2 regions of the Bacillus sp. LR_5 genome follow, and region 2 is predicted to be linked to the other one. Evidence: riboswitches for the same ligand, from Rfam matches in the RefSeq annotation. Region 2 holds a riboswitch; the other holds the start of a gene.
The links. Region 2 has a riboswitch for preQ1 ahead of queC (7-cyano-7-deazaguanine synthase QueC). Riboswitches for the same ligand answer to the same signal wherever they lie in the genome.
Positions count from the first base shown of each region.

Region 1: linked by a shared signal. The riboswitch ahead of queC (7-cyano-7-deazaguanine synthase QueC) and the one ahead of queC (7-cyano-7-deazaguanine synthase QueC) in region 2 are both predicted to bind preQ1.

Region 1 is NZ_JAVAXX010000233.1:16-8,963, reverse strand. Features, by position in the region: gene motA (flagellar motor stator protein MotA) at 1-789, opposite strand, end outside; gene motB (flagellar motor protein MotB) at 1-5, opposite strand, end outside; gene clpE (ATP-dependent protease ATP-binding subunit ClpE) at 1,173-3,272, opposite strand; gene RAC86_RS29275 (YkvI family membrane protein) at 3,637-4,680, shown strand; PreQ1 riboswitch class I at 4,819-4,863, shown strand; gene queC (7-cyano-7-deazaguanine synthase QueC) at 4,994-5,653, shown strand; gene queD (6-carboxytetrahydropterin synthase QueD) at 5,646-6,095, shown strand; gene queE (7-carboxy-7-deazaguanine synthase QueE) at 6,088-6,819, shown strand; gene queF (preQ(1) synthase) at 6,837-7,334, shown strand; gene RAC86_RS29250 (winged helix-turn-helix transcriptional regulator) at 7,843-8,199, opposite strand; partial or broken gene RAC86_RS29245 (SDR family NAD(P)-dependent oxidoreductase) at 8,368-8,948, shown strand, end outside.
Region 2 is NZ_JAVAXX010000036.1:7,751-31,408, forward strand. Features, by position in the region: gene mhqR (MarR family transcriptional regulator MhqR) at 1-225, shown strand, start outside; gene motB (flagellar motor protein MotB) at 264-1,049, opposite strand; gene motA (flagellar motor stator protein MotA) at 1,021-1,833, opposite strand; gene clpE (ATP-dependent protease ATP-binding subunit ClpE) at 2,222-4,321, opposite strand; gene RAC86_RS10545 (YkvI family membrane protein) at 4,688-5,731, shown strand; PreQ1 riboswitch class I at 5,873-5,917, shown strand; gene queC (7-cyano-7-deazaguanine synthase QueC) at 6,046-6,705, shown strand; gene queD (6-carboxytetrahydropterin synthase QueD) at 6,698-7,147, shown strand; gene queE (7-carboxy-7-deazaguanine synthase QueE) at 7,140-7,871, shown strand; gene queF (preQ(1) synthase) at 7,889-8,386, shown strand; gene ykvP (spore protein YkvP) at 8,779-9,975, shown strand; gene RAC86_RS10575 (LysM peptidoglycan-binding domain-containing protein) at 9,991-10,218, shown strand; gene RAC86_RS10580 (glycosyl hydrolase family 18 protein) at 10,317-11,252, shown strand; partial or broken gene RAC86_RS10585 (hypothetical protein) at 11,385-11,576, shown strand; gene RAC86_RS10590 (DUF3219 family protein) at 11,796-12,086, shown strand; gene RAC86_RS10595 (YkvS family protein) at 12,207-12,392, opposite strand; gene RAC86_RS10600 (hypothetical protein) at 12,557-12,751, shown strand; gene RAC86_RS10605 (cell wall hydrolase) at 13,050-13,679, shown strand; gene ykvU (sporulation protein YkvU) at 13,797-15,134, shown strand; gene stoA (endospore biogenesis thiol-disulfide oxidoreductase StoA) at 15,185-15,682, shown strand; gene pfeT (metal-transporting ATPase PfeT) at 15,919-17,832, shown strand; gene RAC86_RS10625 (hypothetical protein) at 17,870-18,073, opposite strand; gene papB (di/tri-peptidase) at 18,238-19,332, shown strand; gene RAC86_RS10635 (LacI family DNA-binding transcriptional regulator) at 19,614-20,579, shown strand; gene glcT (glucose PTS transporter transcription antiterminator GlcT) at 20,642-21,508, shown strand; gene ptsG (PTS glucose transporter subunit IIABC) at 21,738-23,658, shown strand, end outside.

The DNA.
Region 1 (8,948 bases), on a different contig from region 2:
GCCATTTTGCGCCTCTCCTTGTTCTGCAAATTTCAAGCGGTCCTTCGCAGGAAGATACATTAAAAGCTTTTGTTCGATGACTTTCGGTGCTTGTCCTTCTAAAACGGATAAAACACCTTCAATCATGACCTCACGCAGTTTTACTTCTTGTTTTGATTTTCGTTTTAATTTATTTGCGAAAGGATGCCATAACACATACCCTGTAAAGATACCGAGAAGTGTGGCAACAAAGGCGGCACTGATGGCGTGTCCAAGCTCATCTGTGTTATCCATATGAGAGAGAGCGGCAATCAGCCCGATTACAGCGCCGAGTACTCCAAGTGTCGGAGCGTACGTTCCCGCTTGTGTAAAAATAGCGGCTCCGGCTTGGTGCCTGTCCTCCATTGCTTCGACTTCCTCTGTCATAATATCTCTGATAAATTCCGCGCTTTGCCCGTCAACAGCCATGCTGAGCCCGTTTTTCAAGAAAGCATCATCTACATCCTCAATGCTTGCTTCTAAAGCAAGCAGACCTTCGCGGCGTGCAAGCTGAGCCCATTCAGAGAACATAGGAATGAGTTCCTCTATTGTGAGCTGTTTATTTTCCTTAAATAACACTCGAAACAGCGCAGGCACTTTTTTAATTTCTTTTGTTGGGAACGCAATAACGACTGCTGAGATTGTCCCGGCGATAATAATTAAAATGGCAGCGGGGTTTGCAAGGGCGCTGAAACTGACGCCTTTCAGAACCATCCCGACGCTCAATGCCACAAAAGCAAGAATAATACCGATTAACGAAGTTTTATCCATAGTTTTTCACCAAATCCTTTTTTACTAGCTTGTCTATGGTTAATATCGGTTTTGGTGCCCGGAACTTTAGGGACATTGTGAATTTGTTCATGAAATATTCAAGGAAGAGGCATAGAAGGGAGAAATAAACAAAAACGGGCTCTCCAAAATTGAAAAGCCCGGGGGTCTACTGAAATTAGCAGCTTGCTTGCAAGCTGTCCTTCAGATGGTATTCATATAATAGTAGAAATACATATTCACTGTATATAAACATGTTCCATCCCTCCTTAAAAAAAGTGTAAAGGATGAAGGGAAGTAGCGCTTCAGGAGAAGGGACGGTAATTTCTAAGTCAAGAGTATGAAAGTATAAAAAAAGCGGCTTCCTAAAAGGAAACCGCTGATTGTTATTTCGCTCGCACTTTGATTTTATCATCTTCTAAAATCACGTGAAAACTTGTGATCTCGCCATTATCAAGCAGCAGATCGGTCATTTCATCCTCAACCCATTCTTGGATGGTTCTTCTAAGCGGACGTGCACCGAATGAAGGGTGGTAGCCCAGCTCAGCGATTTTTTCTTTCGCTTCATCTGTCACATTCAAGCTAATGCCCCGTTCAGCCAATGTTTCTTCAAGTTCTCCAAGAAGAAGGCTGACGATTTTGACAAGATGTTCTTTTTCCAATGAGCGGAACTCAATAATGCTGTCAAAACGGTTGAGGAACTCAGGTTTAAAGAACATGCTCAGTGAATCAATCAATGTTTGTTCTTCGATGACACTGTCATCTGATTGGAAACCGACTTTCGTTTGTTTCTCACCAGCACCCGCATTACTTGTCATGATGATCACTGTGTCTTTGAAGCTTACAGTTCTGCCTTGGCTGTCTGTCAGACGGCCATCCTCCATAATTTGCAGGAACATATGCTGAACGTCTGGGTGTGCTTTTTCAATCTCATCCAGCAACACAATGCTGTAAGGATTGCGGCGCACTTTCTCAGTTAATTGTCCAGCTTCCTCATGGCCGACATATCCAGGCGGTGAACCGATAATTTTAGATACGGCGTGTTTCTCCATGTATTCGCTCATATCGAGTCGGATAATAGCGTCTTTTGTGCCGAATAATTCATCTGCCAGTGTTTTAGAAAGCTCTGTTTTCCCTACGCCGGTAGGACCTACGAAGAGGAAGGAGCCGACTGGTCTGTTTTTGGATTTTAATCCGGCGCGGCTTCGTCTTACCGCTTTTGCCACTTTTTGAACAGCGGCTTCTTGTCCAATCACGCGTTCATGAAGTTTTGCTTCAAGCTCTTTCATTTTCGTTTGTTCGTCTGCCTGCAGTTTGCCGACAGGGATGCCTGTTTTTTGTTCAACAATTTCCTGAATGTGCTCAGCTTCCACAGTGACAGCGGTATGAGCGGAGGAGCTGTTCAGTTTTTTCTCCAATGCAAGTTCTTCATCACGGAGTTTTGCCGCCAGTTCGTAATTTTCTTCTTCAAGGGCTTTTGTTTTTTCGGCTTCAATTGCAGTAAAGCGTTCAGCGGCATCCTCGTCATTCAGTTCATCAATTAACAGGTTGGCTTTTGAACCTGCTTCATCTAATAAATCAATTGCTTTATCCGGCAGGTGTCTGTCCTGAATGTAGCGGGATGATAAAGTGACACACGCTTTGATTGCTTCATCACTGAATGTTACGCCATGGTACGCCTCGTATTTGTCTTTAATCCCTTGCAAAATGAGGATAGCCTGTTCAATTGAAGGCTCCTGCACCATGACAGGCTGAAAACGTCTTTCCAGCGCGGCATCTTTTTCGATTTGACGATATTCTTTCAGTGTTGTCGCGCCAATGACTTGCAGTTCGCCTCTGGCTAGGGCCGGTTTGAGAATGTTGCCGGCGTCCATTGATCCTTCTGCAGAGCCTGCGCCGACGAGAAGGTGAATTTCATCAATGAACAGAATGACATTTTTTCGTTCCTTCAGCTCAGTGATCAGCTGTTTCATTCTCTCCTCAAATTGGCCTCTGATCCCTGTGTTTGCAACAAGGGATGCAACATCAAGCAAATATAGCTCTTTGTTTTTCAGTTTGTTTGGAACATCGCCTTCAGCAATTTTTAAAGCGAGTCCTTCAGCGATGGCAGTTTTCCCTACACCCGGCTCCCCAATAAGAACCGGATTGTTTTTGTTGCGGCGGTTTAGAATTTCGATCACTCGCGCCACTTCATCATCACGGCCGATGACGGGATCAATGAGACCGGCTTTAGCACCGTTTGTAATATTTTGAGCCAGCTCATCAAGCAGCCCTTTTTTTCCGCTTTGTTTTGCTGCGCTCTTTTCTTTCGGCTGGAATGCCTGTTCAAACGGAAATCCGAAAGATTGAGGACCCATACTCATTGAAGGTTTACGGGTCAGTTCGTTATAGCAAGTTTCACAAAGAACCATCTGTTTATGAACGGAATTTATTTGCATGTTAAGGCGAATCGTCGCCTCGTTTTGATGACAATGTTGACAACGCATTTGCCAAAACCTCCTTAATAATTTGATCTTCTTTGACCAATGAAAGTGAATAAAAAGGTCTATTGGATTTGACCTTCTTTGACTATTAGTATACGGCAAACTTAACGGCTTTCAAACCAATATGCTCAAAGCAGACTGAATATTTGACTATCTTTGACCAATTGGTTTTTAAAAAAGGCCGGTTTGTTTGACCAACTTTGATTAATAGTATACTCTGACCATCTTTGACTTTCAAGCCTTTTGCACAACATTTTTTAATTTGTTACAAAGTAAAACATGTTTTCTTCGTCTTTTCAAGGAACTTGTCTCATAGGTTATAAAAAGGCATCTATGGACAAAACTGCGGTTCGTTCGGAGGGGAGAAATGGAACAATCAAAAGGGTCTGCAAGTCAGCTTGCTTTTGTGTATGTCGGCACAGTAGTCGGAGCTGGATTTGCGACTGGCAGAGAAATTGTTGAGTTTTTTCTGAAGTTCGGCTGGTTCGGTTTATTCGGCATTCTCGTCAGCGGCGGAATGTTTACGTTTCTGGGCGCCAAGCTGATGATCATTTCAAAGCGAATCAATGCCAAGTCATATCAAGAAATGAACATCTTTTTGTTCGGGGCGGCGGCTGGGCGAATTATCAATGTATTTATGCTGTTTGTTCTCCTCGGAGTTACATCTGTCATGCTTTCAGGAGCAGGGGCGCTTTTTGAGGAACAATTGGGGATGTCCGCTCAGATTGGGATGCTTATTACAATCGGTCTGAGCTTAATTGTGATGACTAGAGGAGTAAAAGGCATTTTCGGTGTCAATGTGTTTGTTGTTCCCCTTTTAATCCTCTTTTCAATGATTGTAGTGGCCGACTCTTTTATATTCAGCGAATCACGAAACGCAGCTCAGTGGGTCTGGCCGCATCGCTGGGATTGGCTGTTATCAGCTGTTTCTTACGGGGCTTTGAATTTATCGCTTGCCCAAGCGGTTTTGGTTCCGCTGGCGAATGAAATGTCATCGGAGAAAGTGATCAAAAAAGGCGCTTTAATCGGAGGCACGATGCTGACGATTGTGCTGTCCGCGAGTTTTCTGTCTTTGTCAACTCTTCCGGATGTATTTTTGTATGATATACCGATGGCACAAGTGGTTTATCTCTTTGCACGATCTGTCCATTTGATTTATTTACTCATTATTTTCGGAGAAGTGTTCACATCAGTTATTGGTAATCTATATGGATTAGAAAAACAAGTGCAAAGCTTTCTTCCAGTGAAAAGCAAATATATCTTTGCGGCCATTATGATCACGGCTTATATTACGAGCCAAATAGGGTACGGCAGGCTTATTTCAACGATTTATCCCTTGTTTGGCTATGTGAGCCTGGCCTTCATAGGCGCTTTGCTTTGCAAAAAAGCTCCTCGGCGGCGCAGTTTATAAATATATATAATGAAACGAACCGTCACTATAGAGCGATAATTGATCTAGGAACCGGGGACTGACTTTTTTATTGTCAAGAAAAACAACATTATGGTAAGATAGCAGAAGTGAAAAAATTGAAGAAAATCCGTGAGATATGCGGGAGAGGTTCTAGCTACACCCTCTATAAAAAACTAAGGACGAGCTGTATCCTTGGATACGGCCTTTTTTATGTTTTTCTAGAGCACCTTCCGAAAAAAGGTGTTTTTTTTGCGTGAATTAGCTGTAGCGATGTCTCTCGCCGGCGTTTTTATTGCGGAGAAGGAGAGGAATCATGAAAAAAGAAAAAGCAATTGTCGTATTTAGCGGCGGCCAAGACAGCACAACATGCTTACTGTGGGCCTTAAAAGAATTCGAAGAAGTCGAAACGGTGACTTTTCATTATAATCAGCGACATTCGCAGGAAATTGAAGTGGCAAAATCCATTGCGGAAAAGCTTGGTGTGAAAAATCATTTGCTTGATATGTCACTTTTAAATCAGCTTGCACCGAATGCCCTGACTAGAAATGATATTGAGATAGAAGTAAAAGACGGCGAACTGCCATCCACATTCGTTCCAGGCCGCAATTTGGTATTCTTATCCTTTGCCTCTATCCTGGCTTACCAAATTGGCGCGCGCCACATTATTACAGGAGTTTGCGAGACAGACTTCAGCGGTTACCCTGATTGCCGTGATGAATTCGTGAAATCTTGCAATGTAACGGTAAATCTGGCGATGGAGAAGCCGTTTGTGATCCACACGCCTCTCATGTGGCTCAATAAGGCGGAAACGTGGAAGCTTGCAGATGAGCTTGGCGCGCTGGATTTTGTGAAAAACAACACGCTGACATGCTATAACGGCATCATCGCAGACGGCTGCGGCGAATGTCCGGCATGTCACCTTCGTTCAAAAGGTTATGAAGAATATATGGTGATGAAAGGAGAGCGTGCATAAATTGTTATCTCAAATTTATCCGCAGGCCCAGCATCCTTATTCGTTTGAACTGAATAAGGACATGCATATCTCAGCCGCTCATTTTATCCCTCGGGAAAGTGCGGGAGCGTGCAGCAGGGTTCACGGGCATACGTATACCGTAAATATAACCGTTGCCGGCGACGAACTTGACGATTCAGGCTTTCTTGTCAATTTCAGCGTACTCAAAAAACTGGTGCACGGAAACTATGATCACACGCTATTAAATGATCATGAAGATTTTTCTCAGGACGACCGGTATTCGCTGCCGACAACTGAAGTCGTGGCGAAAACGATTTATGACAACGTACAGGCTTATTTAGACACTTTGGAGAATAAGCCGACCTGTGTACAGGTGTTTGTCCGTGAAACACCGACAAGCTACTGTGTCTACCGTCCGAAAAAGGGTGGTTTGAATGGCTAAAGGAATTCCTGTATTAGAAATTTTCGGCCCGACGATTCAAGGAGAAGGCATGGTGATCGGACAGAAAACGATGTTCGTCCGGACAGCCGGCTGCGATTATTCCTGCAGCTGGTGTGACTCCGCTTTCACTTGGGATGGGTCTGCTAAAAAAGATATTCGCTGGATGACGGCGGAGGAGATTTTTGCGGAGCTTAAGGACATTGGGGGAGACGCGTTTTCTCATGTGACGATCTCAGGCGGTAACCCGGCTCTGTTAAAACAGCTGGATGCTTTTATTGAACTGCTGAAGGAAAATAACATCCGTGCAGCGCTTGAAACTCAAGGGACCGTTTATCAGGATTGGTTTACGCTGATTGATGACCTGACAATTTCTCCAAAACCGCCAAGCTCAAAAATGGTAACGAACTTTCAAAAGCTTGACCACATTTTAACTTCACTTCAAGAGAATGATAGACAGCATGCTGTCAGCTTGAAGGTTGTCATCTTTAATGATGAAGATCTGGAATTTGCCAAAACTGTGCACAAGCGGTATCCGGGAATCCCGTTTTATTTACAAGTCGGAAATGATGACGTGCATACGACAGATGATCAGTCACTGATTGCACATTTGCTTGGGAAATATGAAGCGCTTGTTGATAAGGTAGCTGTCGATGCGGAGCTGAATCTCGTCAGAGTGCTCCCGCAGCTGCACACCCTGTTATGGGGCAACAAACGCGGAGTATAATAGAAAGGAAGATGAACATGACGACAAGAAAAGAATCAGAATTAGAAGGTGTAACATTGCTAGGCAACCAAGGTACAAATTATTTGTTCGAATATGCACCGGACGTGCTGGAATCCTTCCCGAATAAACATGTAAACCGTGACTACTTTGTAAAATTCAATTGTCCGGAATTCACATCTTTATGTCCTAAAACAGGCCAGCCAGACTTTGCGACAATCTACATCAGCTACATTCCTGATGAAAAAATGGTTGAAAGCAAATCATTAAAGCTGTATCTATTCAGCTTCAGAAACCATGGTGACTTCCACGAGGACTGCATGAATATCATCATGAATGACTTGATTGAATTAATGGACCCGCGCTACATTGAAGTATGGGGCAAATTCACGCCAAGAGGCGGAATTTCCATTGACCCGTACACAAACTACGGAAAGCCTGGCACGAAGTATGAGAAAATGGCCGAATACCGTATGATGAACCATGATTTGTATCCGGAGACAATTGATAATCGTTAATTATTCCGTTGTGTGATACGGAGTGTGAAACGAAGTGGAGTCACAGTAAAATCCGAACATTCAGCGTTAATTTTCAGCGGAATTGTAACCGAGTCACAGCGAAGTGTGACCCGCACTAAGCTCAATAAAAGTGTGACCTGAGGTGCAACCTGAACTGTGACTTTTATGCAGTGAAAAATTGATAGTACAGAAGCAGATTAAGGCGTACAATTTGTACGTCTTTTCTTTTTTTATCCGAAAGAAAAAATGCCTATCTAGAGATCATAGGCATTAAATATTATTATCAATATCTTCATTTATTTTTTGGCTAAGTTTCTGAACCTTCTCTTTAACATTTGAAACAGCTCTTTTTTGAATTTCATCAAAGTTCTCCTGAATATAGTCGATGACACTTCTTATTAGAACTTCACTTTCAAAATTGAATATCTCATTTATTTCTGACTGTTCTTCATCTGTTAGGTGATGGTATTGAAGTTGTTTAGCATTTACTTCAGCAGCTACATCAATCCTAACTTAGTTGTTCTGGTTGTACAATTTCATATTCACCTTCTGCATACTCTTGCTCCGCATAATAGCCTCCCCATTGACAGAGCTCCTGCAAGATAGGTTTAAGAGATTCTCCAAGTTCAGTGGATGAATATTCAACCTTCGGCGGTACTTGGTTATACATCTTTCTGCTCACAAGTCCACTGGCTTCAAGCTCTCTAAGTGTTTGAATCAGCATTTTCTGAGTTATATTTGGGATAATGCGGTTTAATTCACTCGTTCTCTTTGGTCCATTCATTAAAAAGTATAATACAAGACCTTTCCATTTTCCGCCAATAACTTCCTTTGTCACTTCAAACCCACAACTAAATTTTTTCAAGTCTAAACCTCTCCATTCCACATTTATTACTTTTTAGTTACTATATCACAAAAAAGTGGGTACTTCCGTTAATATGCTTACTGAAGGATACTATATCTTGTAAGTTGTTCTTCAAGTACTCAAAGGTATTAGACATAAAATAAAAATAATTCTAAAGGAGTGTTAAGTATGGGTAATTTTGAAGGTAAAATAGCGCTTGTAACGGGTGGAACAAGTGGGATTGGTCTTGCTACAGCACAAAAATTTGTAAACGAAGGTGCATATGTTTATATCACGGGACGTAGACAAAACGAACTTGATAAAGCTGTAAACCAAATTGGCAAGAACGTAACCGGTGTTCAAGGTGATATTTCTAAGCTTGAAGACTTAGACAAACTATATGACATTATAAAGCAGGAAAAAGGTAAGTTGGACATTCTTTTTGCTAATGCAGGCATCGGCAACTTCCTTCCATTAGGTGAAATTACTGAAGAGCAGGTTGATAGAACGTTCGACATTAACGTTAAAGGAACCATCTTTACTGTTCAAAAAGCGTTATCACTATTCCCGGACAAAGTAGGTTCTATTATTGTAACGGGCTCTACTGCTGGATCAATTGGCAACCCAGCGTTTAGTGTATATGGAGCATCTAAAGCAGCATTAAGAGCACTAGTTCGCAACTGGATTCTTGACCTAAAAGGTACTGAAATCCGTGTAAATGTGGTTAGTCCAGGAGGTATTCTTACACCTGCCTACGATGAGCTTTTTGG
Region 2 (23,658 bases):
CTGGAACAAAAAGAACTCCTCATTCGGAAAGCGTCTCCTACAGACAGACGTGTGACATTTGCACAAATTACTGAAAAAGGCATCGGTCTTTTGAATGATATTTTTCCTGATCACGCTGCTGAAATTGATGAAATGATCAGCGTATTAAGCGAAGAAGAGGTAGAGATGTGCACGGAAATGTTAAAAAGAGTAGGATTAAACGCAAAACAGTTTCATAATAAGTAAAAAAAGGAAGCCTGATATGTCACAGGCTTCCTTTTTAACTATTTTTCATTTGTTTCCGCTGCGCCTCTCGGCAAGATGAGAACTTCAACACGCCGGTTTTTGCTTCGGCCTTCCGCTGTTTTGTTGGAAGCAACCGGTTTATACTCACCATACCCCTTGGCACTGAATACTTTTGCATCGAGCTTAGGGTTTTCAATCAGTAGCCCCATAAAGTTTACCGCTCTCATGACGCTTAAATGCCAGTTTGATTGGAATTCAGAATTTTTAATTGGCATATTATCAGTATGTCCGCTAATAATGATATTTCTTGGCGGATTAATCACAAGAAGATTTGAAATCTCTTTTGCAAGCGGAACATCTTCCTTACGGATGGTCGCTTTCCCAGAATCAAAGAAGATACTGTCTTTAATCGTAATCAGAAGGCCTTCACTAGTCATCTTCGTTTCCAGCTGATGTTCCAGCTTTTTATCTTTGATGAACTTTTCCACCTGGCTCTTCACATTTTCAAGTTCTTTTTGATCAGCGGCTTTTTCTTTTTCTTTCTTGTTTTTCTCTTTCTCTTCTTTATCCTTTTCAACTTCATCGATTCCGTCTGACTCGTTTTCTGGAGGGGTGACACTGGAGTAGTCCATTACGCCGGTGCCACCTGTAAAGACTTCATTAAATGATTTTGAAAGCATCTGAAACTTAGCTGCGTCAATCGAGCTGCTCGCGTACAGCACAATAAATAATGCCAGGAGAAGAGTAAGGATGTCGGCGTAAGGGACGAGCCATGATTCATCAACGTGTTCGTCCTCATGCTTCTTCTTCTTTTTTCTCGCCATTTTGCGCCTCTCCTTGTTCTGCAAATTTCAAGCGGTCCTTCGCAGGAAGATACATTAAAAGCTTTTGTTCGATGACTTTCGGTGCCTGTCCTTCTAAAACGGATAAAACACCTTCAATCATGACCTCACGCAGTTTTACTTCTTGTTTTGATTTGCGTTTTAATTTATTTGCGAAAGGATGCCATAATACATATCCCGTAAAGATACCGAGAAGGGTGGCGACAAAGGCTGCACTGATAGCGTGTCCAAGCTCATCTGTATTGTCCATATGAGAGAGGGCGGCAATCAGTCCGATTACAGCGCCTAGTACTCCAAGTGTCGGCGCGTACGTTCCCGCCTGTGTAAAAATAGCGGCTCCGGCTTGGTGCCTGTCCTCCATCGCTTCGACTTCCTCTGTCATGATATCTCTGATAAATTCCGCACTTTGCCCGTCAACAGCCATGCTGAGCCCGTTTTTCAGGAAAGCGTCATCTACATCCTCAATGCTTGCTTCTAAAGCAAGCAGGCCTTCACGGCGTGCAAGCTGGGCCCATTCAGAGAACATAGGAATGAGCTCCTCTATCGTCAGCTGTTTGTTTTCTTTAAATAACACTCGGAACAGCGCAGGCACTTTTTTAATTTCTTTTGTTGGGAACGCAATAACGACTGCTGAGATTGTCCCGGCGATAATAATTAAAATGGCAGCTGGGTTTGCAAGCGCGCTGAAACTGACGCCTTTCAGAACCATCCCCACGCTCAATGCCACAAAAGCAAGAATAATACCTATTAACGAAGTTTTATCCATAGTTTTCACCAAATCCTTTTTTACTAGCTTGTCTATGGTTAATATCGGTTTTGGTGCCCGGAACTTTAGGGACATTGTGAATTTGTTCATGAAATATTCAAGGAAGAGGCATAGTAGGGAGAAATAAACAAAAACGGGCCTTTCGAAATTGAAAAGCCCGAGAGTTTAGCGGTATTGAATTTGGCAGTTTGTTTGCAAGCTGTCCTTCAGGCGGTTTTCATATAATAATAGAAATAAATATTCACTGTATATAAACATGTTCCATCCCTCCTTAAGAAAAGTGTAAAGGATGAAGGGAAGTAACGCTTCGGGGGAAGGAACGGTATTTTCTCAGTAAAGAGTATGAATCCGCAAAAAAGCGGCTTCCTAAATAGGAAACCGCTGATTATTATTTCGCTTGCACTTTGATTGTATGATCTTCTGCAATGACGTGAAAACTTGTGATCTCGCTATTGTCAAGCAGCAGATCGGTCATTTTATCCTCAATCCATTCTTGGATGGTTCTTCTGAGCGGACGTGCGCCGAATGAAGGGTGGTAGCCCAGCTCAGCGATTATTTCTTTCGCTTCGTCTGTCACACTCAAGCTGATGCCGCGTTCTGACAATGTTTCTTCAAGTTCTCCAAGCAGCAGGCTGACGATTTTGACCAAATGTTCTTTTTCCAGTGAGCGGAACTCAATAATGCTGTCAAAACGGTTGAGGAACTCAGGTTTAAAGAACATGCTCAGTGAATCAATCAATGTTTGTTCTTCGATTACACTGTCATCTGATTGGAAACCGACTTTCGTTTGTTTCTCACCAGCACCCGCGTTGCTTGTCATGATAATCACAGTGTCTTTAAAGCTTACGGTTCTGCCTTGGCTGTCTGTCAGACGGCCGTCCTCCATAATTTGCAGGAACATATGCTGAACGTCAGGGTGTGCTTTCTCAATCTCATCGAGCAACACGATGCTGTATGGATTGCGGCGCACTTTTTCTGTTAATTGCCCAGCTTCCTCATGGCCGACATATCCAGGCGGTGAACCGATGATTTTAGATACGGCGTGTTTCTCCATGTATTCGCTCATATCGAGTCGGATGATAGCGTCTTTTGTGCCGAATAATTCATCTGCCAGCGTTTTAGAAAGTTCTGTTTTCCCTACGCCGGTAGGGCCGACAAAGAGGAAGGAGCCGACTGGTCTGTTTTTGGATTTTAATCCGGCGCGGCTTCGTCTTACCGCTTTTGCCACTTTTTGAACAGCGGCTTCTTGTCCGATCACGCGTTCACGAAGTTTTGCTTCAAGCTCTTTCATTTTTGTTTGTTCATCTGCCTGCAGTTTGCCGACAGGGATGCCTGTTTTTTGTTCAATGATATCCTGAATGTGCTCAGCTTTCACAGTGACAGCGGAATGAGCAGAAGAGCTGTTCAGCTTTTTCTCTAATGCAATTTCTTCATCACGGAGTTTTGCCGCCAGTTCGTAATTTTCTTCTTCCAAGGCTTTTGTTTTTTCGGCTTCAATCGCAGTTAAGCGTTCAGCCGCATCTTCGTCATTCAGCTCATCAATTAACAGATTGGCTTTTGAACCTGCTTCATCTAATAAGTCAATTGCTTTATCCGGCAGGTGTCTGTCCTGAATGTAGCGGGATGATAAAGTCACACATGCTTTGATTGCTTCATCACTGAATGTCACGCCGTGATATGCTTCGTATTTGTCTTTGATCCCTTGCAGAATGAGGATGGCCTGTTCAATTGAAGGCTCCTGCACCATGACAGGCTGAAAACGTCTTTCCAGCGCGGCATCTTTTTCGATTTGACGGTATTCTTTCAGTGTTGTCGCACCGATGACTTGCAGTTCGCCTCTGGCAAGGGCAGGTTTAAGAATGTTGCCTGCGTCCATTGATCCTTCAGCAGAGCCAGCGCCAACGAGAAGATGAATTTCATCAATGAACAGAATGACATTTTTTCGTTCTTTCAGCTCAGTGATCAGCTGTTTCATTCTCTCTTCAAATTGGCCTCTGATCCCTGTGTTTGCAACAAGGGATGCAACATCAAGCAAGTAAAGCTCTTTGTTTTTCAGTTTGTTTGGAACATCACCTTCAGCAATTTTTAAAGCAAGTCCTTCGGCGATGGCGGTTTTCCCTACACCCGGCTCACCAATGAGAACTGGATTGTTTTTGTTGCGGCGGTTCAGAATTTCGATCACGCGCGCCACTTCTTCATCACGGCCGATGACGGGGTCAATGAGACCTGCTTTTGCACCGTTTGTAATATTTTGAGCCAGCTCATCAAGCAATCCTTTTTTCTCGCCTTGTTTTGCTGCACTATGTTCTTTCGGTTGGAATGCTTGTTCAAATGGAAAACCGAAAGATTGAGGACCCATGCTCATTGAGGGTTTACGAGTCAGTTCGTTATAGCAGGTTTCACATAGAACCATATGTTTATGAACGGAATTTATTTGCATGTTAAGGCGAATCGTCGCCTCGTTTTGATGACAATGTTGACAACGCATTTGCCAAAACCTCCTTAAAAGTTTGATCTTCTTTGACCAATGAATGTGAATAAAAAGGTCGTTTGGATTTGACCTTCTTTGACTATTAGTATACGGCAAACTTAACGGCTTTCAAAACAATTTGCTCAGAGCAGTCTGACTATTTGACTAACTTTGACCAATTGGTTTTTAAAAAAGGCCGGTTCATTTGACCAACTTTGATTAATAGTATACTCTGACCATCTTTGACTTTCAAGTCTTTTGCGTAAAAAATTTTTGATTTGTTTACACAGTAAAACATGTTTTCTTCGTCTTTTCAAGGAACTTGTCTCATAGGTTATAAAAAGGCATATATGGACAAAACTGCGGTTCGTTCGGAGGGGAGAAATGGAACAATCAAAAGGGTCTGCAAGTCAGCTTGCTTTTGTGTATGTCGGTACAGTAGTCGGAGCTGGATTTGCGACTGGCAGGGAAATTGTTGAGTTTTTTCTGAAGTTCGGCTGGTTCGGTTTATTCGGTATTATCATCAGCGGCGGGATGTTTACGTTTTTGGGGGCCAAGCTGATGATCATTTCAAAGCGAATCAATGCCAAGTCATATCAAGAAATGAATATATTTTTGTTCGGTGCGACAGCTGGGCGGATTATCAATGTGTTTATGCTGTTTGTTCTCCTCGGTGTCACATCTGTTATGCTTTCTGGGGCAGGGGCGCTTTTTGAGGAGCAGCTGGGGATGTCTGCTCAGATTGGGATGCTGATTACAATCGGATTGAGCTTAATTGTGATGACTAAAGGGGTAAAAGGCATTTTCGGTGTCAATGTGTTTGTTGTTCCTCTTTTGATCATCTTTTCTATGATTGTGGTGGCCGACTCTTTTATTTTCAGCGAGTCGCGGAACGCAGCTCAGTGGGTCTGGCCACATCGCTGGGACTGGCTGTTGTCAGCGGTTTCTTACGGCGCTTTGAATTTATCGCTTGCCCAAGCGGTTTTGGTTCCACTGGCGAATGAAATGCCATCGGAAAAGGTGATAAAAAAAGGCGCTTTAGTTGGAGGCACGATGCTGACGATTGTGCTGTCCGCGAGTTTTCTGTCATTGTCGACACTCCCGGATGTATTTTTGTATGATATACCGATGGCTCAAGTGGTTTATCTCTTTGCGCGATCTGTCCATTTGATTTATTTGCTCATTATTTTCGGTGAAGTGTTCACATCAGTTATCGGCAATCTATATGGGTTGGAAAAACAAGTGCAGAGCTTTCTGCCAATGAAAAGCAAATATATCTTTGCAGCCATTATGATTACGGCTTATATCACGAGCCAAATTGGATACGGAAAGCTGATTTCAACGATTTATCCTTTGTTTGGCTATGTGAGTTTGGCCTTCATAGGCGCCCTGATTTGCAAAAAGTCTCCCCGGCGGCGCAGTTTGTAACATACATATATAATGAAGCGAGCCGTCATTGCAGAACGATGCTTGAACGGAAAGCTAGGGGCTGACTTTTTTTATTGTCAAGAAAAACAACATTATGGTAAGATAGCAGAAGTGAAAAATTGAAGAAAATCCGTACGATATGCGGGAGAGGTTCTAGCTACACCCTCTATAAAAAACTAAGGACGAGCTGTATCCTTGGATACGGCCTTTTTTATGTTTTTCTAGAGCACCTTCCGAAAAGGTGTTTTTTTGTGTAAATCAGCTGTAGCGATGTCTCTCGCCGAAAGTTTTTATTGCGGAGAAGGAGAGGAATCATGAAAAAAGAAAAAGCAATTGTCGTATTTAGCGGCGGTCAAGACAGCACCACATGCTTACTGTGGGCTCTAAAGGAATTCGAAGAAGTCGAAACGGTGACTTTTCATTACAATCAGCGTCATTCGCAGGAAATTGAAGTGGCAAAATCCATTGCAGAAAAGCTTGGTGTGAAAAACCATTTGCTCGATATGTCACTTTTAAATCAGCTTGCACCGAATGCTCTGACAAGAAATGATATTGATATAGAAGTAAAAGACGGCGAACTGCCATCCACATTTGTTCCGGGCCGCAATTTGGTATTCTTATCTTTTGCGTCTATTCTGGCATACCAAATTGGCGCGCGCCACATTATTACAGGAGTTTGCGAGACAGACTTCAGCGGTTATCCTGACTGCCGTGATGAATTCGTGAAATCTTGCAATGTAACAGTAAACTTGGCGATGGAGAAGCCGTTTGTGATTCATACGCCTCTCATGTGGCTGAATAAGGCAGAAACGTGGAAGCTTGCAGATGAGCTTGACGCGCTTGATTTTGTAAAAAACAACACGCTGACATGTTATAACGGCATCATCGCAGCCGGCTGCGGCGAATGTCCGGCATGCCACCTTCGTTCAAAAGGGTATGAAGAGTATATGGCGATGAAAGGAGAGCGTGCATAAATTGTTATCTCAAATTTATCCGCAGGCCCAGCATCCTTATTCATTTGAATTGAATAAGGACATGCACCTCTCAGCTGCTCATTTTATCCCTCGGGAAAGTGCTGGAGCGTGCAGCAGGGTTCACGGGCACACGTATACCGTAAATATAACAGTTGCCGGCGACGAACTTGACGATTCCGGCTTCCTTGTCAATTTCAGCGTACTCAAAAAACTGGTGCACGGAAACTATGATCATACGCTTTTAAATGATCATGAAGATTTTTCTCAGGACGACCGGTATTCGCTGCCGACAACTGAAGTCGTGGCGAAAACGATTTATGACAACGTACAGGCTTATTTAGACACATTGGAGAATAAGCCGAGCTGTGTACAGGTGTTTGTCCGTGAAACACCGACAAGTTACTGTGTCTACCGTCCGAAAAAGGGTGGTTTGAATGGCTAAAGGAATTCCTGTATTAGAAATATTCGGCCCGACGATTCAAGGAGAAGGCATGGTGATCGGACAGAAAACGATGTTCGTCCGTACAGCCGGCTGTGACTATTCCTGCAGCTGGTGTGACTCCGCCTTCACTTGGGACGGGTCTGCTAAAAAAGATATTCGCTGGCTGACGGCTGAGGAGATTTTTGCAGAGCTTAAGGACATTGGCGGAGACGCGTTTTCCCACGTGACGATCTCAGGCGGCAACCCGGCCCTGTTAAAGCAGCTGGATGCTTTTATCGAACTGCTGAAGGAAAATAACATCCGTGCAGCGCTCGAAACCCAGGGGACCGTTTATCAGGATTGGTTTACGCTGATTGATGATCTGACAATTTCTCCAAAACCGCCAAGCTCAAAAATGGTGACAAACTTTCAAAAGCTTGATCACATTTTGACTTCACTTAAAGAGAATAACAGACAGCATGCTTGCAGCTTGAAGGTAGTCATTTTTAATGATGAAGATCTGGAGTTTGCCAAAACGGTGCACAAACGTTACCCGGGAATCCCGTTTTATTTACAAGTCGGTAATGATGATGTGCATACGACAGATGATCAGTCACTGATTGCACATTTGCTTGGAAAATATGAAGCGCTTGTTGATAAGGTAGCTGTCGACGCGGAGCTGAATCTGGTCAGAGTGCTTCCGCAGCTCCACACCCTGTTATGGGGCAACAAACGCGGAGTATAATAGAAAGGAAGATAAATATGACGACAAGAAAAGAATCAGAATTAGAAGGTGTCACACTGCTTGGCAACCAAGGAACAAATTATTTGTTTGAATATGCGCCGGACGTGCTGGAATCCTTCCCGAATAAACATGTAAACCGTGATTACTTTGTAAAATTCAACTGTCCTGAGTTCACATCTTTATGCCCGAAAACAGGACAGCCTGACTTTGCAACAATCTACATCAGCTACATTCCTGATGAAAAAATGGTTGAAAGCAAATCATTAAAGCTGTATCTGTTCAGCTTCAGAAACCATGGTGACTTCCACGAAGACTGCATGAACATCATCATGAATGACTTGATCGAATTAATGGACCCGCGCTACATTGAAGTATGGGGCAAATTCACGCCAAGAGGCGGAATTTCCATTGACCCGTACACAAATTACGGAAAACCGGGCACGAAGTATGAGAAAATGGCCGAATACCGTATGATGAACCATGACTTGTATCCGGAGACGATTGATAATCGTTAATGAGAAGTCAACAAAATTAGGTAAGGTCACACTTGAAAATGGTTCATTTTATGGGGGAACGTGTGACTTTTATGCAATGAAAAATTGATCGTTCAGAAGTTATTTAAGGCGTACAAATGTGTACGTCTTTTTCTTTTTATGCACAAAAATAAACTATTAACTACGTCAGAAGGCTAGTCAAATCAAAGAAAAAGTGTTTTGTAAATCGCTTGCTTTTTCTGTGCTGGCGAGAGAAACGATTCATTTTCATTCTCTTACAATTTCATTTTGCAGGAAGCTATCACGTTATCTCGCACTTGAACATTTTTTATAGACTGGTACCGCGACAAATTATTTTACTTATACATACCAATAAAGTAGACATTAAAAGGTGAAAGAGAGGGCGAAAATGTGTGAAAATTCTTTTCCTCGAGAGTCATCCCATGTGGCTCTATGGTTTACCGAATGGGTTTAGGGAAGCAGGACATACCGTAATGATTTCGGGTCCTGTAAGTCGGGAAAATATCACTGAAATGATAGACGAATTTAAACCAGATCTAATAGTATCTATGGGATGGACACCAGAGCATTCAAGGGAAAAGCAAATCTGGATTCGCAACGCAACTAAAAAGGTGAATATCCCCCTTGTTTATTGGGCAACTGAAGACCCACTGCACACTCAAAACTTTACCATTCCGTTAATTAAAAAGATGAAACCGGATTTTGTTTTCACGGTTACGCCTTCTCTGTGTAAAACTTATGAAAGCATGGGGATTAAAGCAGCCCACTTAGACTTTGCCTATCACGAAAGTATACATCACCAGATTAAACCATTAGCAAAATACAGTTGTGATATAGCAGTGGTAGCTAATGCTTACCCTAATTTTCTTGAAGAACATCCGGAAGTGTTCCGTTCGTCCTCTTTAAAAACGCTTATTCGTCCTCTTATACGAAAGGGTATTCGCATTGATTTTTGGGGGAGAAATTGGGAAAACATGAGTAAATATATAGGAAGAGAAATTCCCCGCAATTGGATCCATGGATATCTTGATTATACTGAAGCGTATAAAGTTTACAGTTCAGCAAAAATCATTATCGGATTGCAAAACTGTGAAAGCCAACTTACGCAACGCACCTATGAGATTCTTGGTTCCGGGGGGTTTTTATTGACATCGGAAACACCAGCAGTTCGAGATAAATTCAAACCTGGTCGCGATCTTATCGTTTCTTCCTCACCCAAAGAAACATTGGAAAAGGTTAAATACTATTTGAATCATGATAGCGAGAGAAAAAAGATTCGGATAAACGGTAAAAAGGCTGTAAAGAAAGATTCCTATCGGCATAGAGCTGAGAAAATGATTGAGGTGCTAAAAAGCAGAGGAATCTTAAGAAACGTAGGGGAAACCATTCATTATGTAGATGTCCTCAAAGAAAAATACGAGATTCATCATGTTACTCTCGGTGAAACATTATCAAAAATTGCAAGGAAGTATAATGTTTCCCTTCAGCAGATCATGGAGCTTAATCATTTCAAATCGGATCAAATATATGCTGGACAAATTATTAAGATTAGAGAGAAACGGTCTAGAGATGTAAACAAATTTTTCTAAAGGAGAGTCATATGAATGAAGGGAAAAATACCTAAAACAAGAAATCAAGCGAATAAAGTAAAAAGAACGCCTCGTTATATGGAATTTCCCGTAACATATGAAGTTTATCATGTGGAATCTGGCGATACATTATGGACGATTTCCAAATCCTTTAATATTCCGGTACAACAACTTATGAATCTTAATAAAATTTCTTCAGATAGAATTTATCCAGGACAAATTATAAAGATAAGAGAAAGATAATCTTTGAGGTTTCGGAAACGAAACAAATTGAAATGATCAGTCTTCATTTTTTTTATTTGTTGGGAACTTGATATTTTTGGGGATGAAGGGGTTATGAGATGTTTCAAATGAGCTATTTCTATTCTGGATTAAGTAGCGATTTTATTCAACACGTTGATCAAACGAACGGAGTATTAAATGTCGTGTCTCCTGATTTTTTCTATATCAGAAAAGATGGATCATTACTTCTCCGTTCAGCTGATCCCGATGTGATTAAAACTCTTCATAGAAGAAAATTAAAAGTAGTTCCTTTTCTAAGCAATCATTGGAATCAGGATTTGGGACGATTTGCATTAAAGAACCGAGTGCTTTTGGCTAAACAAATTTCTCATGCAATAGAAGAACTGGATTTGGACGGAGTTAATATCGATATAGAAAACCTTACAGAAAAAGATCGGAAGGCATTTACGGATTTTGTTAGACTGGTAAGAAAAAGTATTCCTGGACATAAAGAGGTATCAGTTGCAGTGGCGGCAAATCCTTTTGGCTGGACGAAGGGCTGGCACGGATCATATGATTACGAAAATTTAGCAAAATATGCAGACTATCTTATGGTTATGGCCTATGATGAAAGCCGCCTTGCTGGGCCTACTGCAAGTGTAGGATGGGTGGAAAGGTCCATTCAATATGCTCTAACCCAAAAAATCTCCCCTCAAAAACTAGTTTTAGGATTGCCATTCTATGGCCGCTGCTGGATGAATGGCGAATCTAATTCTCAAGCCATTCCCCTTTACCTTGTTGACTCATTAGTAAAAAGACATAACGGGACAATTATTTTTGACACAAAGAGTCAATCTCCAAAAGCGGTGTTTACGATCAATCACGACAAGAAGGGTCCATTACCTTCAGGAACATATACATTATGGTTTGAAAATGAACAGTCACTCAGAGCAAAAATAAAAATCGTTCAAAAATATAATCTGAAAGGCCTTGGCAGCTGGAGTCTTGGACAAGAGGATTCGTCAGTTTGGAATAAAGTGTTTAAAAATATATAAGGATTTATAGTTCTAAGCAAAATCCAAGATAATTGTAATCAATCTCTAAATCTTGGACATACTGAAAAGCATTTAGTACGGGTACAGGTAAAACAATGAGGCCAAGGGTTGAATTCCAAAGGCCCTTGTCCCATGAACAACTTGATTGAATTAATGGACCCGCTGCATTGAAGTATAGGGCAAATTGATCCGTGATCCGTACACAAATGACGGAAAGCCTGGAACAAAGTATGAGAAGATGCTGAGTACCGCATGATGGATCATGACTTGTTAATAATCATTAATATAATTTCTTCTGAAAAATGCAGGGGATTTTTTACATAAAAAAGACGAGTGAATTCGGGGGGGATTCCACTCGCCGCTTTCTAATGAAAAGACGGGATGCTGGATGGCAGCTCGTCTGTTTTATTATAGTTGATCGAACATATGTTTGTAAAGGTGTCTTTTCTAAAGAATTGGTTAACATAATAGGTCAGAACAGATTCATTGTAAACGTTCGCTAAGGTATGCTAAGATGCATGAACTATAAAGGAGTGATATGAAGTGAAGACATTGCGATTAAACGATGTAACGTTAGAAATGGCTGCATATCAAGAGGAGAGCGAGCCGAAGCGCAAAATTGCATTTACCCTAAACGTTACGAGCGAGACTTACCATGATATCGCTGTCCTGTTGTATGAAAAAACGTTTAACGTCGAGGTTCCGGAACGAAATCTTGCCTTCCGGGGGGAAATTACAAATTATTCAACGTCATTGACCAACCTGTATGAAGCAGGTTCTGTCAGCGAGTTCTATATAGAAATAACGGAAACAGACCAAAACGCCGATTCATAATCGGTGTTTTTGATGTAAAAAAGCTGCCGGCCGGCAGCTTTTGAGAAAGCGAATTTCATATGTAAGGTGTTTAATTGTCCGTCTTGCAGTTTTTGCGAATGAATGTGGAAATGAGGAGGTTTAATAGGAGTCTCTGATGATCTTATAATTTTTATGATTAACAACTGTCAATGAATCTAACTCAAGATCCCGATAGTTATCCATAATCGTGACATCAACGATTACAGAATTCTCATTTACTTTTTCAACAACACCGGTTAATCCGTTTTTAAATTCAATGACGTTTCCAACCTTAGCGATTTTCACAAGCTTCCTCTCCTTTAAACATAATAATGCCTTTTGAAAGTATTTTGCAGTATTTTCATTGAGAAGTAAAGCGATAAGGAGTTTTATCTCCCTAATGAATTGTCCTGACGTTATAAAGATGGTATATTGATTTTCGTCAAAAGAAAGAAAAGGGGGAATTTTCGTTGCGTCCCGAAGAGATTACAGAAATGATTGAACAGCTGCGCACCGGCGCAATAAACGAACTGAGAGTCCAGAAAGAGCATTTCCTGGATTTCAGGGCTGTGTTATCTAAACAAGATGATTTTAAACATTTCCGAGGAATTGCCCAGCAAGGCGGAGATGTTATATTTCAATACTTAGAACAGCCAAGAAGCTGAAGGTTTCTCATACGTGAGAAGCCTTTTTATCATATATGACAGAATACAGGCTCTTTATTACACTCAGTTGTAACAGATGTAAACAAAATGTAAAACTCCAAAAATGGATAAACATGTTTTGAATTGACAAGATTTATAGAATTTCAAGCTGTTTTTCTTCCATTAACCAGCCTGTCATCCGGTATATTCCATCCTGATGCCTCCTTGGGAGAGTTGGAAAATCTTTTTCCGTGAAAATGAATGGATCTCTTGTTAAGGTTATGAAGTGTTTTTTTGAGCACTTTAAGGAGGAAACTGTATGACGACGAAATTCACTGCTCTGGCTGTTTTTCTTCTTTGTTTCATGCCTGCAGCAAAAATTGAACATACACAAGCTTCACTACTGAGCACAAAGAAGACAAAACATGAAGAAGCGAAATGGCTTACACATATAGATCAAGACAGAGACGAATCTTTCCCTTCACTGTCTGCTGATAAGGACCAGAAAAAAATAAAGCCGATCAAGCTATCAGCACACACTGAAAAGAAAGAGAAAGACAAGCCGGCCAAAACAACTGAAAAGAAAGAAACATATACACAGTCTGAAAAAGATCTGCTGTCCCGTCTCGTTCACGCAGAGGCTAAGGGAGAATCCTATAAAGGCAAGGTCGCCGTAGCAAGCGTTGTGCTGAACAGAACGGAGAAAAAAGGTTTTCCTGATACAATTAGAGGGGTTATTTATCAGAAAAACGCCTTTGAACCGGTTGCAAACGGAAGCATTAATCAAAAGCCTGATAAAGAATCGATTGCTGCTGCTGAAGAAGCGCTGTCCTCAAAAAATAGAGAAACAGATGCCATATTTTTTTATAATCCGAAAACAGCGTCAGATGATTGGATTCGTTCAAGGAAAATCATAGAAAAAATCGGCAGGCACGTTTTTGCCATCTAAGCATAGAAGAGACAATTTGTCTCAGCTGTGCTTTTTTACATATAAAGAGTAAAAATAAAATAATTTTTGAACTTGTCTCATATGATGTTGGTAGTACAAGAGACAAGGAGAGACATCATGAATCGATTTGTGAAAGGGATCATTCTTTTATCCATTGCCGCCTTTTTCGCTGAATGCCTTGAATTTGTCGTGAATATGATTTTGGCGCGGGAGCTTGGCGAGCACGGGATGGGGCTTTACATGAGTATTTTGCCCACGATCTTTTTAATTATAGTCATCGCAAGCCTGGAACTGCCGATCTCAATTTCTAAATTCATTGCCGAATCAAACCCTAAGCTTCATGAAAGCATGCTGAGGCACGCATTCAGAATGACGGTCGTTTTTACAGCGTTTTCTACTGCTGCTGCCAGTATTGCGCTTCCGTTTATTCCGGTATTTGATACATACCACCCGTTTATTAAAGGGATTGTCATCGGCTTAATTCCTATTGTCGCCTTTACTTCAATCGCCAGGGGCTATTTTATGGGTGTACAAAAAATGGGGAAGATCGCAATCGCCAATGTGCTGAAAAAAATCATCCAGCTCTTGTGCTTATTCCTCTTTTTTCAATGGTATTCATTTGAATTAGATATGGCTGTGCTGATTTCCTTGTTTGTCCTCGTCGTGAGTGATGTGGTTGTGCTTGTTTATTTATATTCACAATTTATCATGGCGAGGCGGGCGGTATCCGGCCAGCAGCACATTCATTTGCGCGGAAAGGATGTAAGAAAAAGACTGCTTGCCGTTTCCATTCCTACAACAGGGCTGCGCATTTTTCATGCGGTTGTCAATGCGATTGAACCCTTTTTAGTAAAAGGAGCGCTTTTGGCTGCAGGCGTTGCCGGGACAGCGGCGATCGATCAATATGGAATGCTGGCCGGTGTGGCTGTGACGATAGGGTCGTTCCCTGCATTTATTGCCCATTCGTTAATGGTTGTCATGATACCGAGTATCTCGGAAGCTTATGCGCTTTCGCAATATGACGTCGTATTAAAAAGACTGAAGCAGTCGATTTTCATTACGTTTGGCTACGGCATACCGTCCGTCTGGATCATGTTCCAGTTTGCGGGACCGCTCACACATTTGTTTTTTCACTCCCCCGAAGCGCAGTATTACTTGCAGCTGTTGTGGCCTTACTTTCTCTTTCATCTGTTTGTCATGCCGCTGCAGGCGTGCTTAATCGGGATGGGGTTTGTTAAAGAAGCTTTTTATCACAATGTCTGGAGCCATATCGTGGCCCTAAGTATGATGTATGTGCTGGGATCAATGGAGAATTTGCAAATGCTCGGGATTATCCTAGGGATGAACACTGGCATGATTTTGCTGACGAGCCTTCACTATACACAGATTTGCAAAGTGCTGCGGGTATCTGTTTTCCTTACGGGAGGAAGCAGAACGCCGCGAATTGAAGGATGATAAAGAAAAAGCAGGGGCAAGCTAATTGAAAAGCATGAAAGGAAGATTCCATGTTGACGAAGCGCTTGCTTACTGTATGCCTTATGTTATTGGGGATGATTGCATGGTTTCCTGATGTGGCAGCCGCTGGGAATAAACAGCCTGCAGTTCCCGCTGTTTTTCTTATGAAAACGATAGAAGGGGAGGATATCTCGATCCCGCATAAAGGGCAAAAAACCATCCTGCATTTTTGGACATCTTGGTGTCCGCCCTGCAAAAAGGAGCTTCCCCAGTTTCAATCGTTTTATAATGCCCATCAATCCGACGGCGTAAAGCTGGTAACGGTGAATTTAGTGAACTCAGAACAAAATCAGCAAGCCGTTGAAGACTTTATTAAAGCAAACAAGCTGACGTTTCCGATCGTTCTTGACTCAAAAGGAGAATTGATGAAGGAGTATCATATCATCACGATCCCAACATCATTTTTGCTGAATGAAAAGGGAGAAATTGAAAAAACAAAAATTGGCCCGATGACGGCGGAACAACTGAAAGAATGGACGGAAGAATAGGCTGAGAGCATAGACTCTCAGCTTTTTTCATGTAGTGAAGAATTGGATAAATATTAATGATAATTATTATCAAGAAGAAATTAAAATAATTATAATTGAAATTCTCATTGCGCATGCTATAATAAAGGAAGACATCAAGAAATAACTGACGATAAAGCTGCCTTTTGGGCGGCAATTTTGTTTTTATAAGAGAAATGATGATGATTTACGTTCTCAATTAGAGAGGAGAATTTGATATGAATGAACAAGTTATCGTTCAACACGATCCGCATGAGCCATTAAAAACAGAGCAGAGAGAAAAAAACTGGGCACAGCATGCGGAGCTTATCGCAGCACTCGTGTCAGGCGCTCTTATTTTGGCAGGCTGGCTCTTATCCGGACATCAAGTATTATCAATAACACTTTACTTGCTGGCTTTTGTGATCGGCGGATTTGCTAAAGCAAAGGAAGGAATTGAAGAAACGGTCGAATCCAAAACGCTGAATGTAGAACTTTTAATGATTTTCGCTGCAATTGGTTCCGCCTTGATCGGATACTGGGCGGAAGGTGCTATTTTAATATTTATTTTTTCCTTAAGCGGAGCTTTAGAAACATACACGATGAATAAAAGCAGCAGAGATTTAACATCTTTAATGCAGCTTGAGCCTGAAGAAGCAACGCTGATGGTCAATGGTGAAACCAAAAGAGTACCGGTATCGGACTTGCAGGCCGGTGATATGATTGTGATCAAACCCGGAGAACGTGTAGCGGCAGACGGTATCATTGAATCGGGCTCAACAAGCATTGATGAGTCAGCATTAACAGGTGAATCAATGCCTGTAGAAAAAAACACCGGTGACGCTGTATTTACGGGAACTGTGAATCGCAACGGCTCCTTGACCGTCCGTGTCACGAAAGCAAATGAAGATTCGTTATTCAGAAAAATTATCAAACTGGTTGAATCTGCGCAAAGCAGTGTTTCGCCCGCACAAGCTTTCATCGAGCGATTTGAAAATGCTTATGTAAAAGGTGTGCTGATCGTGGTGGGGCTCTTGTTATTCGTGCCGCACTTTGCGCTGGGCTGGAGCTGGAGTGAAACCTTCTACCGCGCAATGGTGTTTATGGTTGTCGCTTCACCTTGTGCGCTTGTCGCTTCTATTATGCCGGCAGCTTTGTCCTTGATTTCAAATGGCGCCCGCAACGGTATGCTTGTGAAAGGCAGCGTCTTCCTTGAACAGCTGGGCTCTGTGCAAATGATCGCCTTTGATAAAACGGGCACTGTAACAAAAGGCCAGCCTGCCGTTGAGACGATTAGAATTGCAAAAGGATTCAGTGAAGCGGAAGTGCTTGAGGCCGTCTATGCAATCGAAACGCAATCAAGCCATCCGCTTGCTCAAGCAATAACAACGTACGCTGAAAGCCGCGGCGTAAATCAGTCCGGCTACATATCTATAGAAGAAACATCAGGGTTTGGCGTTATGGCAGAAGTGTCGGGCGCGAAATGGAAGATCGGTAAGGCGGGTTTTATCGGCGAGGAAATGGCAGCACAATTTATAAAACAAACAGCATCAGATATCATTCAAAGCGGCCATACGATTGTATTTGTGAAAAAGGATGACCAAATAGCTGGCTGTATCGCACTGAAAGATCAAATCAGGCCCGAAGCAAAAGAGGTCATGGAAGAATTGAACCAACTTGGCATTAAAACGGCCATGCTGACAGGGGATCATGAGGACACGGCTCAAGCGATAGCGAAGGAAGCCGGAATGACAACTGTTGCTGCAGAATGCTTGCCTGACCAAAAAGTGAATGAAATCAAACGGTTAAAAGAAGAATTCGGAACGATTGCAATGGTCGGTGACGGAATCAATGATGCGCCGGCACTTAAAGCGGCGGATGTAGGCATTGCAATGGGCGGGGGAACAGATGTCGCTCTTGAGACCGCTGATATGGTACTCATGAAAAACGATTTGAAAAAGCTCGTAAACATGTGCCGCTTGTCACGGAAAATGAACAGGATTATCAAACAAAATATCGTGTTTTCTCTAGCTGTGATCTGCTTGCTGATTTGTGCAAACTTTTTGCAGGTGATGGAATTGCCATTTGGCGTGATCGGTCATGAGGGAAGTACAATTTTGGTGATCTTAAACGGGTTAAGACTCCTAAAATAAAATCAGCAGTCCAATTGGGCTGCTGGTTTTTTATGTATCAAGCTTTTCCTTCTTTTTTGTCTTTATCGGATCTTTTCGTAACCATGATGAGAGCAAGGATGCAGCATAGGCACCCCGCTGCACAGCCGATGATAGAGCTGTAATAATAAAAATCGACCATCTTCATACCGATAAAAGGAGCGGAAATTCCCAAAACCGTTAAGAGCATAACTGCTTTTCGTCTGAAAAAATTCATCAGCAAAACGGAACAACTCCCTACGCTTGAACTCTACTGTCAGTATACAGGAAGCGGGGCAGGAAATAAAATGGATCGAAAACGAAGGTGCCGCGGAAGGCAAACACCTGTAAAACCTGTTACAATGAAAGACAGAACAAAGCATTGCAAATGGCAGGGAGGAACTAGAAGTGAATAGAATACAACGCGTCTCTTCATGGCTGAAGGAAGCGGGGCATACTGCCGCATTTATTCATACGAAAGAGAATGTTTTTTACTTAACCGGTTTTTACACAGAGCCGCATGAAAGATTAATGGGGTTATTTATTTTCCAAGAAGAGGAGCCTTTCTTTGTTTGTCCTGGAATGGAAGCAAACCAGGCCCGCAACGCAGGCTGGAATCATGAAATCATTGGTTATGCGGATCATGAAAATCCGTGGGAGATGATAGAGAAAGCCTTGAAAAAGCGAAATATCAGCATACATACACTCGCGGTAGAAAAGGATTCAATCTCACTATCACGCGCAGAACAACTGAAGCATTCAGTGGGCGGGGCTCAATTTGTTTCAGCAGAAGAAACACTCAATCAATTTCGCCTGATGAAAGACGACAATGAAATTCGTTTGCTGAAAGAGGCGGCAAAGCTTGCTGATTACGGTGTTGAAGTCGGCACAGCCGCTTTGCGTGAAGGCATCAGTGAAGTGGAAGTGCTCGCTCAAATCGAGTATGAGCTGAAGAAAAAAGGAATTCAGGGCATGTCTTTCTCCACAATGGTTTTATTTGGAGAAAAATCAGGCCAGCCTCATGGAAATCCGGGTACAGCCACGTTGAAGAAAGGTGATTTTGTTTTATTTGATCTCGGTGTTATTCTTGATGGCTATTGCTCTGATATTACAAGAACGTTTGCATACAAGACCATCAATCCGAAGCAAGAGGAGATTTATGAGACCGTGCTTCAAGCGGAAAAAGCCGCGATTGAAGCAAGTAAACCCGGTGTCAGAATTGGAGATCTGGATTTAACTGCCCGCGGAATTATTGAAAAAGCGGGGTACGGAGATTATTTTCCTCACCGGCTGGGACACGGACTCGGGATTTCTGTCCATGAGTACCCATCAATGAGTCAAGCCAACGATACACTGCTGCAGGAAGGCATGGTCTACACGATCGAACCGGGGATTTATGTGCCTGAGATCGGCGGCGTGCGCATTGAGGATGACGTTCATGTAACAAAGGACGGAGCGGTTGCTCTGACCCAGTATCCAAAGGAATTAACCATACTGCCGTAACTGGAAATAAAAAAGGACTTTGTTCTCGACATCGTCCTTTTTTATCTGCATTAAATAAAAAAATCATCAAATGTTCGAAAGGGTTTAATTTCATGTTTTTGGTTGAGAGGTTTTACTGCAAGACAGCTGCCGCCAAGAACAGTCAGACATAATCCAATTAAAATGAAGAAACCCATGTGATCTTCTCCTTTCAGCTAAAAGTACAAAATATGTCTGGTATGTTCATATCATATTGTATGAAACGCATTCCATATCAAGGGAATTTAGAAAGAAGGGAATCTATGGCTAATATTAAAGACATTGCAGAAAAAGCCGGTGTCTCCGTTACAACGGTTTCCCGAGTCATAAACAATCACCCTTATGTCAGTGAAGACAAAAGAAATAGAGTGCTTGAGGCGATGAAAGCATTGGAGTACACGAGAAATATCCATGCCGTGCATTTGTCGAAAGGATTTTCAAACATGATTGGCGTTGTCTTGCCGACGATTAATCTGCCTTATTTTGCAGAGCTGATTGCAGGAATAGCCGACGCAGCCGCGGAATCCGGGTTTCACCTCTCTTTATTCCAAACAAATTATGATGTACAGAAAGAAATCTTTGCGCTGACCCAATTAAAGCAGCGCCAGGTTGACGGGTTAATTTTTTGCTCAAAGGCGCTTGCTGATGAGAAACTCATGGAATGGGAGGGACCGATATTGCTTTGCCAGAATTCAGATATCGGCCGTTTTCCAACCATCAGCATTCCTCACCAACAAGCATTCCGGTACGGCTTGGACTATTTAATTGCCAAAAGGCATAAAAAAATAGCCATCTGTTTGGCAAGAAAAAAAGGCATGAACAGCCATTTTCGAATCAAAGCCTATAAAGAAGCATTGGAAGAGATCGGAGAGGCATTTCATGAAGACTGGGTGGTTGAGAAAGCGATTACAATTAATGATGGCAAAGCGCTTTTTCATAAGTGGAAAAAGTGGAAGGAAAAGCCGACGGCTATTTTCGTTGCCAATGATCAAGTTTCAGCAGGGCTTTTACTTGAAGCAAAGGCCCATCTGGTATCGGTACCGGATGAGCTTGCCATCTTAAGCGTTGATAACCATGAAATCAGCCAATCACTTGGTATCACAACGATCGATATTCAAACAAAGGAAATGGGAAAGCAGGCGTTTGCCATGCTGGAAAAAAGAATTCAGGGACAGCCTATTGAAAGGAAGGTTCTGGATTACCGTCTCATCGAAAGATCGACTGTTTAGTGAAAGCGTTGAAAAAAGGTTTGACGTGCATTCCGTTCGTTATGTACGATATGAGGTATTGAATGACAAAGGAGCTGAGGATCGTGAATGGGTCCTTCACAGTGAAAAAGGTACTGAATAATAACGTCTTAATTGCTTCTCATCATAAATACAGCGAAGTCGTTTTAATCGGAAAAGGTATTGGTTTCGGAAAAAAACAAGATGATGTCATTGAAGATAAAGGCTACGATAAAATGTTCATTTTAAAGGACGAGAAGGAACAAAAGCAGTTTAAAAAGCTCCTTGACTATGTTGATGAAAAGCTCGTTGATATTTCAAACGATGTTATCTATCACATCAGTAATAGGACAAACCACTCATTAAATGAACATATTCACATTGCACTGACAGACCATATCGCATTTGCGATCAAAAGGCAGCAGCAGGGCTTTGATATGAAAAATCCATTTTTAATGGAGACTCAGTCACTTTATCCTGAAGAATACCAAATCGCCAAAGAAGTCATAGATATGATCAATGAAAAAGCGGGAATCTGCCTTCCGGAAGGGGAGATCGGCTTTATTGCTCTGCATATCCATTCAGCTCTGACAAACCGTCCGCTGTCCGAGGTCAATCAGCATTCGCAGCTGATGGCACAGCTTGTTGAGGTGATTGAAGACTCGTTTCAAATGAAAGTAAACAAGGAAAGTGTCAACTATTTGCGGCTGATCCGGCATATCAGATTTACAATAGAAAGAATCAAAAAAGAAGAACCGACTAAAGAACCAGAAAAATTAATGTTGTTATTGAAAAATGAATATCCGCTATGCTACAATACAGCTTGGAAATTGATTAAAATCTTGCAGCAAACATTGAAGAAACCAGTTCATGAGGCGGAAGCGGTTTACCTGACGCTTCATCTGTACCGATTAACCAATAAAATTTCATAAATTCAGTTTATCCTTATAACGTGTTACTGATCCGATCAGGCATGAGTGATTGAGGGGAAAAAACGGGAAGTCCATTCTCGTTCTTTTGCGCACCCAATTTTGCTCATGCCCTTTTTGTTGTGTAAAAGGGCAAATGTAAACGGTTAAACTGGAAGACTTACGCCTGTGAATTCGTTGTCATGATTTTTAGCTGTAAGGTCAGACTAGTAAAAAGAGGAGGTCAATTCTTATGTTTAAAGCATTATTCGGCGTTCTTCAAAAAATTGGGCGTGCGCTTATGCTTCCAGTTGCGATCCTTCCGGCTGCGGGGATTTTGCTTGCGATCGGGAATGCGATGCAAAATAAGGACATGATTCAGGTCCTGCATTTCTTGAGCAATGACAATATTCAGCTCGTAGCGGGTGTTATGGAAAGCGCTGGGCAGATTGTTTTTGATAACCTTCCGCTTCTATTCGCAGTAGGTGTAGCCATCGGGCTTGCCAACGGTGATGGAGTTGCAGGGATTGCAGCAATTATCGGTTATCTGGTGATGAACGTATCCATGAGTGCGGTTCTTCTTGCAAACGGAACCATTCCTTCCGATTCAATCGAAAGAGCCAAGTTCTTCACGGAAAACCATCCTGCATATGTAAACATGCTTGGTATACCTACCTTGGCGACAGGTGTGTTCGGCGGTATTATCGTCGGTGTGTTAGCTGCATTATTGTTCAACAAATTTTACACAATTGAACTGCCGCAATATCTTGGTTTCTTTGCGGGTAAACGTTTTGTTCCAATTGTGACGTCAATTTCTGCACTGATTCTGGGTCTTATTATGTTAGTGATCTGGCCTCCGATCCAGCATGGATTGAATGCCTTTTCAACAGGATTAGTGGAAGCGAATCCAACCCTTGCTGCATTTATCTTCGGGGTGATTGAACGTTCGCTTATTCCATTCGGTTTGCACCACATTTTCTATTCGCCGTTCTGGTATGAATTCTTCAGCTATAAGAGTGCAGCAGGGGAAATCATCCGCGGGGATCAGCGTATCTTTATGGCGCAGATTAAAGACGGCGTACAGTTAACAGCAGGTACGTTCATGACAGGTAAATATCCATTTATGATGTTCGGTCTGCCTGCTGCGGCGCTTGCGATTTATCATGAAGCAAAACCACAAAACAAAAAACTCGTTGCAGGTATTATGGGTTCAGCGGCCTTGACATCCTTCTTAACAGGGATCACAGAGCCATTGGAATTCTCATTCCTATTCGTTGCCCCTGTCTTGTTTGCGATTCACTGTGTGTTTGCGGGACTTTCATTCATGGTCATGCAGCTGTTGAATGTTAAGATTGGTATGACATTCTCCGGCGGTTTAATTGACTACTTCCTATTCGGTATTTTACCGAACCGGACGGCATGGTGGCTTGTTATCCCTGTCGGCTTGGGACTTGCGGTCATTTACTACTTCGGATTCCGATTTGCGATCCGCAAATTTAATCTGAAAACACCGGGACGCGAGGATGCTACGGAAGAAACAGCAGCATCTGGGAAAACTGGTGAAGCAGGAGATCTTCCTTATGAGATCCTGCAGGCAATGGGTGACCAGGAAAACATTAAACACCTTGATGCTTGTATCACTCGTCTTCGTGTGACTGTAAACGATCAGAAAAAGGTTGATAAAGACCGTCTGAAACAGCTCGGTGCATCCGGGGTGCTGGAAGTCGGCAACAACATTCAAGCTATTTTCGGACCGCGTTCTGACGGTTTAAAAACACAAATGCAAGACATCATTGCGGGACGCAAGCCAAGACCTGAACCTACAACATCTGCTCAAGAGGAAGTAGGGCAGCAGGTTGAGGAAGTCATTGCAGAACCGCTGCAAAATGAAATTGGCGAGGAAGTCTTTGTTTCTCCGATTGCTGGGGAAATTCACCCGATTACTGATGTTCCTGACCAAGTCTTCTCAGGAAAAATGATGGGTGACGGTTTTGCGATTCTCCCTTCTGAAGGCATTGTCGTATCACCGGTTCGAGGAAAAATTCTAAATGTGTTCCCGACGAAACATGCGATCGGCCTGCAATCCGACGGCGGAAGAGAAATTTTGATCCACTTTGGTATTGATACTGTCAGCCTGAAGGGCGAAGGATTTACATCTTTCGTATCAGAAGGAG